3 regions of the Sporolactobacillus sp. KGMB 08714 genome follow, and region 2 is predicted to be linked to each of the others. Evidence: riboswitches for the same ligand, from Rfam matches in the RefSeq annotation. Region 2 holds a riboswitch; each other region holds the start of a gene.
What was found. Region 2 has a riboswitch for S-adenosylmethionine ahead of Q6A92_RS17725 (hypothetical protein). Riboswitches for the same ligand answer to the same signal wherever they lie in the genome.

Region 1 (3,281 bases), on a different contig from region 2:
TATCTTGTCAATACATATATGCACCACACGGACTATTGGAATCTGAAACCGCCGCTCAGCTTCTGGAGCATCATGCTCGGCTATAAAATCGCCGGTTTTAACGCTCTGGGGCTGCGGCTCGCCTCCGCTGTCTGCGCCCTTCTGACAATTGTTATGGTGGCCGCCTTCACATTGAAAAAGCACGGAAAACTTGCCTCGGCTATATCCGCGCTCGTTCTGATCACGTGCATCCAGTTCTTAACAAACCACAGTGCCCGAACCGGAGACCCGGATTCTCTTTACGTTTTTCTGTTCACGGCGGCGATTCTGGCTCTGCTGCTTTCAGGGAAAAACAACAGATGGATCTATGTTTCGGGACTGGGTTTTTCGCTTGCTTTTTTAACAAAAAGCTGGCATTCGTTTAACATCGCAGCCATTATCGGAATTTATCTGATTTTTTCAGGTAAATATAAATCGTTTTCATTTAAAAACTGGTTTCTGCTGGCATTGAGCATGTTTGCGCCGATCATGGTCTGGGCCGTCTTCCGATATCAATATGACGGCCTGGCTTTCTTCAAAGGGATGGTCACCTACGACTTGCTGACCCGATCCACGAGGACAATTGAAGGGCACATCGGGGGCTGGCTCTATTACGCCGGAATCATTTCCCATTTTTTTATTTATTGGCTTGCCGTCCTGTACGGACTGATCCTCGTTTTTCTAAGCAAACGATTTTCTTTTCAATCAATCAGAAAGCTGAAACCCGAAGAACGGGCCTACTGGATCGGAATGATCGCATGGATTATTGTGCCTTTAATCTTCTTCAGCCTGGTAAAAACAAAAATAAGATGGTATATTCTCCCGATTTATCCTGCGCTGTCCATCGTGATCGCCATTTTCTCCGCCCGGCTTTTGCAGAGCGGAAGATGGATGCTGAAAATCTTTCTGCTGGCTTCCGTACTGCTTGTTTCCGTTTCCTATGAACTGAAAATTAACAACTACCTAACCCATATCCATCCCAGCGTGCAGCTGGAGCTGATTCAGAAACTGCGCGGAGTGGACGGGATTAAAGGCGACAGTCTGTTTTACTACAACAGAAAAAAAGTATGGCCGCAGAATGCGGTTTTAGAGGGGGAGCTGATCCGCGACCTGCATGCAAACAAAGGAAATTTCAATGAATTTTTACGGACAGACAAGGCCTTGCTTTTAGTACAAAAAAAATATTACACGCCAAAATTGATGAAGGCTAATCGCTTAAAGATCATGGTATCCAATCCGTGGGGTTTCATCGTTTATAAATACAAAAGATTTTAGGTGCCTTTTGATTGCCGATATCCGCAGCCGGCCGGCGGAAGCAGGAATTTCATCAGCGATGTGTTTTCCGACCGGGCAATGTTAAATTCGATTAAATATATTAAAATACTTGTATTTAAATATTGACAAAAACAAATCAAGGCGTTAGAATTATCACAATTAAATAAATCTTATCAAGAGTGGCGGAGGGACTGGCCCTGCGAAGCCCGACAACCAGCACGTCTGAGTGTGTATGGTGTTAATTCCAGCAGATTAAATTCTGGCAGATAAGAAAAGAATCGGCTAAAAGGCTGCTTTCCTTTTTTTCTCCAGGAAAGCAGCCTTTTCACGTGCAGCTCTTTCCAATCTGTAACTCTTTCCGATCTAAGATTTTATTTAATTAAAAATTAAGGGTATAGGGAGAGATCGAAATGGCTGAAGAAGAAAGGCATTATGGTTTCGAAACATTGCAGGTTCACGCGGGGCAGGTTCCAGATCTAACGACACAGTCGCGCGCTGTGCCGATTTATCAGACAACCTCTTATGTTTTCAAAGACGCCGATCAGGCGGCGGATTTTTTTCAGCTGAAAAAGCCGGGCAACGTTTACGGCCGGATCATGAATCCGACTGAAGATGTCTTTGAAAAACGGGTCGCCGAACTGGAAGGCGGATCGGCAGCGCTGGCCACCTCTTCGGGGCTTGCAGCCATTCTATATTCCATTTTGAATGTCGCAAACGCCGGCGACAATATCGTTTCCGCCGAGGCGCTCTACGGCGGGACCTATGAATTGTTCAATGTGACACTCAGGAAACTGGGCATTGATGTCATTTTCGTTGATCAGGATGATCCGGAAAACTTCCGGAAGGCAATCAATGACCGTACTAAAGCACTTTACGGCGAGACGCTGGGCAATCCGAAAATCAACGTGTTTGATACCGAAGCCATTGCCAAAATCGCTCATGAAAACGGGATTCCGCTGATCATCGACAATACGTTCGGCACACCGTACCTGAACCGGCCGATCGATTGGGGCGCCGACGTGGTGGTCCATTCCGCGACAAAGTTCATCGGCGGTCACGGTACAACGATCGGCGGCGTACTGGTTGACGGAGGAAAATTCGACTGGGCGGCAAGCGGCAAATTCCCCGATTTTACGACACCTGACGAAAGCTATGGCGGCCTCGTCTACGCTGATCTGGCCCCTGCCTCCTTCGCAACAAAAGCGCGCGTTCAGCTGCTGCGCAACACGGGCGCAACCCTCGCTCCGCAAAGTGCCTTCTACTTCCTGCAGGGACTGGAATCCCTGTCCGTCCGCGTAGAACGCCACGTTGAGAACGCACGCAAAGTCGTCAAGTTCCTGAAAAACCATCCGAAGGTCACATGGGTCAATTATCCGGAACTCGAAGACAGCCCATATCGTGAGCTTTCGAAAAAATATTTTCCGAAGGGTCCCGGCTCCATCTTCACGTTCGGCGTCAAGGGCGGCCTGGAAGCCGGCAAAACACTGATCAATAACGTGAAACTGTTCTCCCTCCTCGCCAATGTCGGCGATGCAAAATCGCTGATTATCCACCCGGCCAGCACGACACATGCCGAACTGAATGAAGAGGCACAGGCTAAAGCGGGAATTACGCCGGATCTGATTCGTCTTTCCATCGGCATTGAAACGATTGACGACATTATTTACGATCTCGACCAGGCGCTGGCTAAAATCCCTGCAACGGTAGGCAGCAAGTAATCAAAGAGAATAAAGCCGTCTCAAAAACATGGGGGATTGTTCAGAATAAGAGAGCCCTCCGGAACCGCCAAAGTTCCGGAGGGCTTTTTTTATCAGGCAGCCGATCGCGTCTGCTTTATTTGCTGAGGCCGAACCTGCCTTTTTTCAGCATGGTTTCCAGGCCGCCGATTTTGACAAGCGACCGATTTTCAATGATTTTCTTCATGAAAAAGGCCGGATACCCCTTAAGATTCTGGCCCATCACTTGACCGACCGCGTCTTTTCTGCCAA
Region 2 (3,281 bases):
CCCTCCAAAAGGGTACCCCCGTGAGGTGCCCTTTTGAACTTTCAAAACGGCTTGTAAGAGGCCGGAATATAATCAGGCACGCAAGGAATGTTGCAAAGCTTTAGCTTGGACTGCTTCGCCGGTCTGTATGAAAATGTAAGCTGATTAATCTTGCCGCGGTTAATTGTTTGTCTATTATAAAGATTCATTGTCTTTCCATACATATTGTATGTGCCGCCATTTTAATAGAGGGGGATGCTTTGCGTGTTTAAATACATTTTATGCTATCTATTGAAATAAACACATACCGATTATCTGGCCTTTTTTGCCCAAGGCATAGAGAAAATGCCTTCTTTTGAGCAGGGAGGTTCAAAGAGAATAAAATAAAAATTTTTATTTTAAAGCACATGATGATCTTACCGGAGATGCAATAAAATACATCGTACTTGCTTCAGAAGAAGATCCGTTCGCGCCATTGGTTGGCAGTTGGATGTGTTAAAAACACATCGAACGAAGCAGAAAGACTGTCCGCATCGAGGATGAATCGATCAAAAAGGTCTATCTGCGTGTGAAAAAGCGAGAAAAAAAGAAGCCTCTCATAAGTTCAGGTGAACAGATGAGAAGCGTTGATTTATATATTTCGACACACAGTCGGTACATAGTCTTGCCTAATCCTCTGAACCCCCTTGATAGATAAGAGGTTAATTCATTTTCCCCATCATGTCCATCATTGAGGACATCATTTCATCACATTTGTGCATACAGCTCATCATATCATCCTTGTTCATCATCATGTCCTTGCCCGACATTCGTTCCATCATCATATGCATGTACTTCATCTGAGTCATCATTTTTTCCATTTCCATCATCATCATCATATCCATCGGCATCATCATTGATTGGTTCATCATATCTGTTTTTTCCATTGTAAATTCCTCCAAATGTGATAGTTGCGGAAGAAAAGCACGTTTTACCCTTTCGATGATGCCTCTCTCCACAACCTAAATTTACCATGAAAAATGGACACAATCAAAGCAAATCTGCAGTTTGAAAAAAATTGAAACACTAATAGGACGTGAAAAGCAGTATTCACGCCTTTTTTTCATAACTGATTCATAAAAAAATTCTATCTATCAACCAACAAAACTGCGCCGCCAAGCATTTCAACCTGTCATTTCAGCCGAAAATTTGTTGATTCCGACAGTTCAGTTGATCAATCTTGCGTCCCAGATCCAGCCTTTTCTGCTTCAATCTGAAAAGCTCTTTTGTAAATTGATCGGAGACTTTCCTCACATCGCAGCCGTGCAGACGATACAATTCAAGAATCCGGCGATTTACTTTACGATACTGTTGTTTCAGATTCTTTTCCTTCTGTCCGGCCGGCCCAAGCCTGCTCCTTTGAAGTTCGGCCAATTTAGCCTTAATTTCATCCTGCCATTTTTTATCGTGAAGTTCGCCGGCATAAAGAAACAAGTCCAGATAATTATCGACACAGGCATAATCCGCGTGATTCAACACTTCTACATCCCTTCTTATCTTCATTAATCGTCCGGAATTAGCACAGCGCTCTGAAAAGAGTCCGTTGCTGAGGTTTCACGGGGCCGGTCCCTCCGCCTCTCTTGATAAGAATGATGGCAGTTAAAAAATAAAAACGATTATTTTTTCCTTTATAAGAAAAATAACCGCTTCAGTCGTTTTATTTTTCTTATCTGCCAGATTAGATCTGCTGGAATTAACACCGTACACAATTTTATGTGCTGGTTGTCGGGTTTCATCGGGCCAGTCCCTCCGCCTCTCTTGATAAGAATTATTTAATTGACTATATTCTATCTTAAACCGTTCCTTGTGTCAATAACATTTTTTTAAAACTCTATCCATGGATTGAGCTGCCTCATTTCCGACCGCGGACCTGTCAGTCTTTCTTTGTATCTCCATTTTCCAGCTTCGATAAGGCTTTTTTATAAGTACCCACCATACGTTTGGCATAAGGGATCAGAATCTCTCCCTGTTCCGACAATTTGACACCGCGCCCGTTCTTTACAAAGAGCTCCGCGTTCAATTCTCTCTCCAGAGCCTGGATACGGGAAGAGATCGACGGCTGTGATAAAAAGAGTTTTTCCGCCGCCAGATGGAAACTGTGATATTTGACAACGGCAAGGAAGGCGTCCAGTTGATCAATCGTCATCATTCAGTCACTTTCCTTTAGAAGCATCTTATATGTGGGCAATCCAATTGCGGAGGCATAGATTCATAGATCGTTGTCTTTTCAATAAAGCAGCACTTTCAATCAAAAATTTTGGAGGAACCCTTTTTCATGCTCTTTCAATAAAAGCGATTTAATCATACACTTTTCTCCGAGCCTCGCGGAAAACAGCTCTCTCGAATCTCTGATCAGGCTTATCATTGCTACGAGCTTACGCCCTATCGTACAATCTGTCAATCATTATTCCTATTATTTATATATGATTTATCTGAATATGACTTTTGCAATTGTAAAACGATCCTATGTAAAAATCCGCTCCCGATTTTTCAGACCGGAAACGGATCCTTTTGTGTCGTGCCTATTCCATTAAAATCATTTGCCGGTCGCTTCAATTCAATCGGAGACCGGAAGAATGGCTCCCTTATACTTCGTGTTGATAAAATCCTGAATCGTTTTCGAATGAAGCACCTTTACAAGTTCCTTAATTGCTTTCTTGTTCTGATCGCCCTTTCGAACGGCAATGACGTTGGCATAAGGCGATTGCGATCCTTCAAGAATAAGCGCGTCCTTTTTCGGATTCAGATTCGCCTGCAGCGCATAATTGGTATTGATCGCAAACAGGTCGGCCGCGTTATTTTGATAAGCCTTAGGCAGCAGCGCAGGATCGATCGGCTGCAGGAATTTTAAATGCTTGATATTGTCGATATCATTGAGTGTCGCTGTCACCTTATCAACGCCCGATTTGATTTTCACGAGCCCCTTTGACTCAAGCAGCATCAGGATGCGGCCCTGTTCCGCTTTATTGTTGCTTATCTGGACGGTCGCTCCGTCCTTTATGTCGCTGACATTCTTATATTTCTTTGAATAAATGCCGAAGGGTTCGATGTGTATTTTACCGACACTCACGAGATCTGTATGATTCTGCTTATTATATAAGTTCAAGAAAGGAATATGCTGAAAATAGTTTGCGTCGATTTGCTTCGAAGCGAGCGCCTTGTTCGGAAGGACATAATCCTGGAACACTTTGACTTCCAGATTGATCCCTTCTTTCTTAAGAATAGGCGCTGCTTTTTTCAGGATCTCGGCGTGCGGAACCGGC
Region 3 (3,281 bases), on a different contig from region 2:
GTACCTGTTCCGGCCTTATGGGTATAGGAATTGCCTATCTTTTGGAAATCCCGGCCAATATCATACTCTATAATTTGACATCCTTGAAAAATGTAGCTCAGCTAAATCCTTTGCATGCCGCGGCTCTCGTTGTCATTAGCATCGTACTGACATTGATCGGCGGATTGATTCCCGCCAAAATGGCAGCCAGAAGAGATCCGGTTGAAGCGCTGCGCAGCGAATGATCCGTGTCATCGGATGCCCTTTGATTTTGGGCGAATGGAAATAAAAGGCTCTGACCCGGGGCCCTTTTAATATACGGCATACGGCCGATCGATCAGATTTAACGCATCACTTCAAGGAGGTAATCATTGAAAGTAACGAGTATAATTGCGGAATCGACGGATGATTAATAGATTAGGGCATCGAAAAGTCACTGTGTCAATTAAGCCGGTTATTCAGATGCTTGAACAACTGCATCAAAAAAACCGGTAAATTTAATTAAATTTTAAGAAACAGGTCCTATTATAAAAGATGAACAAAATGTAACTCTCCCAAAAATAGACCTTTAGGGGTCTGTTTTTGATTTTACGAATTATTTATAGACCCGTTATATTCGGGTAATATTCATTTGATAAGATACAGATGCTTGCTTATAGCATGACTTACCCTGTATCGATTATCCAAAACCCATTTAAGCCTGAAGCAGGGCTTATTTTTTTATCCAGCAGAAAAGATCGTCCATTTTTGTTGCTGGCTGTTTTGAATCGCTTGTCCGGGGACTGGCATCGCTGTAAGTGATCCTGTGAAAATAATTGGAAAGTTCCGTTCCGATTTTTTGAAGAAGAGGATGACAAGAAAGTATATGCACTCGGCAAAAGGAGCAGAGAAGCGATTGTAATCTATGCCCGGTGACGATTAAGAAATACGGAAGATTTGAATAACCGGGAAGGAAAAGTCGTTGCGGAAAATCAAACGATGAACAGGTCATCGGCTTTTAACTAAGCAATTTGCTGAATTCCGCGGGGAGAAAACGTTTAGAAGAGCAGCATCTATGAGCGGGATTCATTTTTGGGCCTTTGGGCCGCGTCCTTCCTGCTAAACCGGGCCTGTTGTTTCTCCTGGTCATCATCATTGACATACCGCGAATGTGAATTATAATTTAGTTAATGATCAGGGCGACAGGGTGACAGACGTTCGGAATATGTCCTGGCGTTATCAGGTAGAAACAGTTGTAAAGATCTGTTTTTTAAATAAATAGCAAAAGTTCTTATCAAGAGTGGCGGAGGGACTGGCCCAATGAAACCCGACAACCAGCACGTTGTGCATGGTGTCAATTCCAGCAGATTCAATTCTGGCAGATAAGAGAACACGGCCAAGGGCTGCTTTTCTGATTCTGCGGAAAGCAGCCTTTTTTGTATGCACGTGATCTCTGTTCAATCCGCAGCGGTGCGATCAAAAAGGTCTGATTAACAAATTGAATGGCAGAAGGGAAAATACGATGAAAGGTATGATTGCATGGCAAAATTAACGGATAGTCAGCTCGAATCGGTACTGATTAAGTACCGTCATCACTTCCATGAGTATCCGGAGTTGGCTGACAATGAATTTAAAACGACTGAGAAGATTAAGGAGATTTTGACCCGTTGGAATATTAAAATCTTATCGACTCATTTGAAAACCGGCGTTTTCGCCGAAATAGGTCTAAAGGACGGCCCCACGCTTGGCCTGCGTGCCGATATTGATGCGTTGCCGATCCAGGAAGAATCCGGCGTTCCATTTCATTCAAAAGTTCCCGGCAAAATGCATGCCTGCGGCCATGATACGCATATTGCTTCATTGCTGGGCGGTGCTTATCTGATTAAGCAGCGGGAAGCAGAACTGCCCGGAAAAGTCCGTCTGCTTTTCCAACCCTCTGAGGAAGCTAATGAAGGTGCTTTGCAGGTGATTAATGACGGTCAGCTTGACGGTGTTGATGCCATCATCGGTTTTCACAATACACCCAATCAACCGATAGGACGTGTCGGATTGAAGCCGGGTATTGCCAGCGGCGCCATTGATAAATTCAAAGTGACGCTGACCGGTATTGGCGCCCACGCTTCCGCACCGCAAAACGGCCGTGATCCGATCGTTGCTTTAGGCGCGGAAATCGGTGCCCTTCAATCGATTATCAGCCGCAATATCAATGCTTTGTCCGGCGGTGTTTTGAGTATTACGCATGTTACCGCCGGAAATACATGGAATATTTTACCGGAAACTGCTTTTTTTGAGGGGACCGTTCGGACCGCGAATAAAGAAGTGCGCGAGACGATAAAAAAACGATTTCCGCAAATAGTCGATGCCACCGCTAAAGCCTATGGAGTGACTGCGGACATTGACTGGTATACCGGTGATCCGTCCGTCGTTAACGATCCCGGACTAACGGCCATTGTCCGGGATGAAACTAGCAAATTTACGGATACATATGAATTAACTCCCGGTTTAGGAAGTGATGACTTTGCCTGTTTCCAGGAGCATGTCCCGGGCGTTTATGTGGATATCGGCAACGGCGGTCATGTCAGTGTCCACAACCCGCGATTTACTGCCGACGACGGTCTCCTGATCTACGGGGCTCGTTTTTTTGAAAGAAATAGTTTCAGATTATTACACGAACTGTCTAACAGCAAATGAATCAATGATCTCCTATCATTGCATCGTCTGACGTCCGCCAGATCGGACAGGTCTGAAAGGTGCGGGCCAGCAGGCCGGATAACCTATCGTTTTTTGAATGAGAAGTTCCAGGGAAAGGCCGGCGTTGCCGGGCCATTGGCACCAAAAATACGGATGATTCGCCGGCGTGTTTGTTACGCTCACGGACACTGGCAAGGGCAAAACGGAAAAAATAAGTTTGAATCAGTTTGGAGCTGGAAAGAGTATGGACATTCGAGAGATGGTTCCCGGGGACTATGAGGGCGCCTATGATTTGTGGTCGAGGGTACCGGGAATGAATTTAAGATCCCTGGATAACAGTTACGAAGGTATTGCCCGGATAATCCGGAAAAATCCGGAGACTTGTTTTGTCGCCGTGGAAAACGGCCGGATCGTCGGCACGATTCTCGGCGGGACGGACGGCCGCAAGGGCTTTATTTACCATACGGCAGTCGATCCCGTCTATCGGGGGAGAAGAATCGGCACTCTTTTAATTGATCGTGTCTGTGAAAATTTTAGAAAAGAGAAGATCACAAAGATCGGACTGTTTGTTGTGCTCGATAATGAAGACGGAAAAAGTTTCTGGAGAAAAAAAGGCTGGAATTTCCGGCCGG

Region 1: another riboswitch for S-adenosylmethionine. It lies ahead of Q6A92_RS10365 (O-acetylhomoserine aminocarboxypropyltransferase/cysteine synthase family protein); the one in region 2 lies ahead of Q6A92_RS17725 (hypothetical protein).
Region 3: another riboswitch for S-adenosylmethionine. It lies ahead of Q6A92_RS13235 (amidohydrolase); the one in region 2 lies ahead of Q6A92_RS17725 (hypothetical protein).

What each region holds. Positions count from the first base shown of each region.
Region 1 covers NZ_JAUUBW010000021.1:16,590-19,870, forward strand. Annotated here, with positions in the region: gene Q6A92_RS10360 (ArnT family glycosyltransferase) at 1-1,293, shown strand, start outside; SAM riboswitch class I at 1,461-1,566, shown strand; gene Q6A92_RS10365 (O-acetylhomoserine aminocarboxypropyltransferase/cysteine synthase family protein) at 1,704-3,011, shown strand; gene Q6A92_RS10370 (NAD(P)/FAD-dependent oxidoreductase) at 3,127-3,281, opposite strand, start outside.
Region 2 covers NZ_JAUUBW010000056.1:75,839-79,119, forward strand. Annotated here, with positions in the region: gene Q6A92_RS17720 (hypothetical protein) at 681-905, opposite strand; gene Q6A92_RS17725 (hypothetical protein) at 1,156-1,497, opposite strand; SAM riboswitch class I at 1,509-1,608, opposite strand; SAM riboswitch class I at 1,682-1,786, opposite strand; gene Q6A92_RS17730 (LysR family transcriptional regulator) at 1,892-2,167, opposite strand; gene Q6A92_RS17735 (MetQ/NlpA family ABC transporter substrate-binding protein) at 2,576-3,281, opposite strand, start outside.
Region 3 covers NZ_JAUUBW010000029.1:7,738-11,018, reverse strand. Annotated here, with positions in the region: gene Q6A92_RS13240 (ABC transporter ATP-binding protein/permease) at 1-224, shown strand, start outside; SAM riboswitch class I at 1,247-1,347, shown strand; gene Q6A92_RS13235 (amidohydrolase) at 1,498-2,649, shown strand; gene Q6A92_RS13230 (GNAT family N-acetyltransferase) at 2,894-3,281, shown strand, end outside.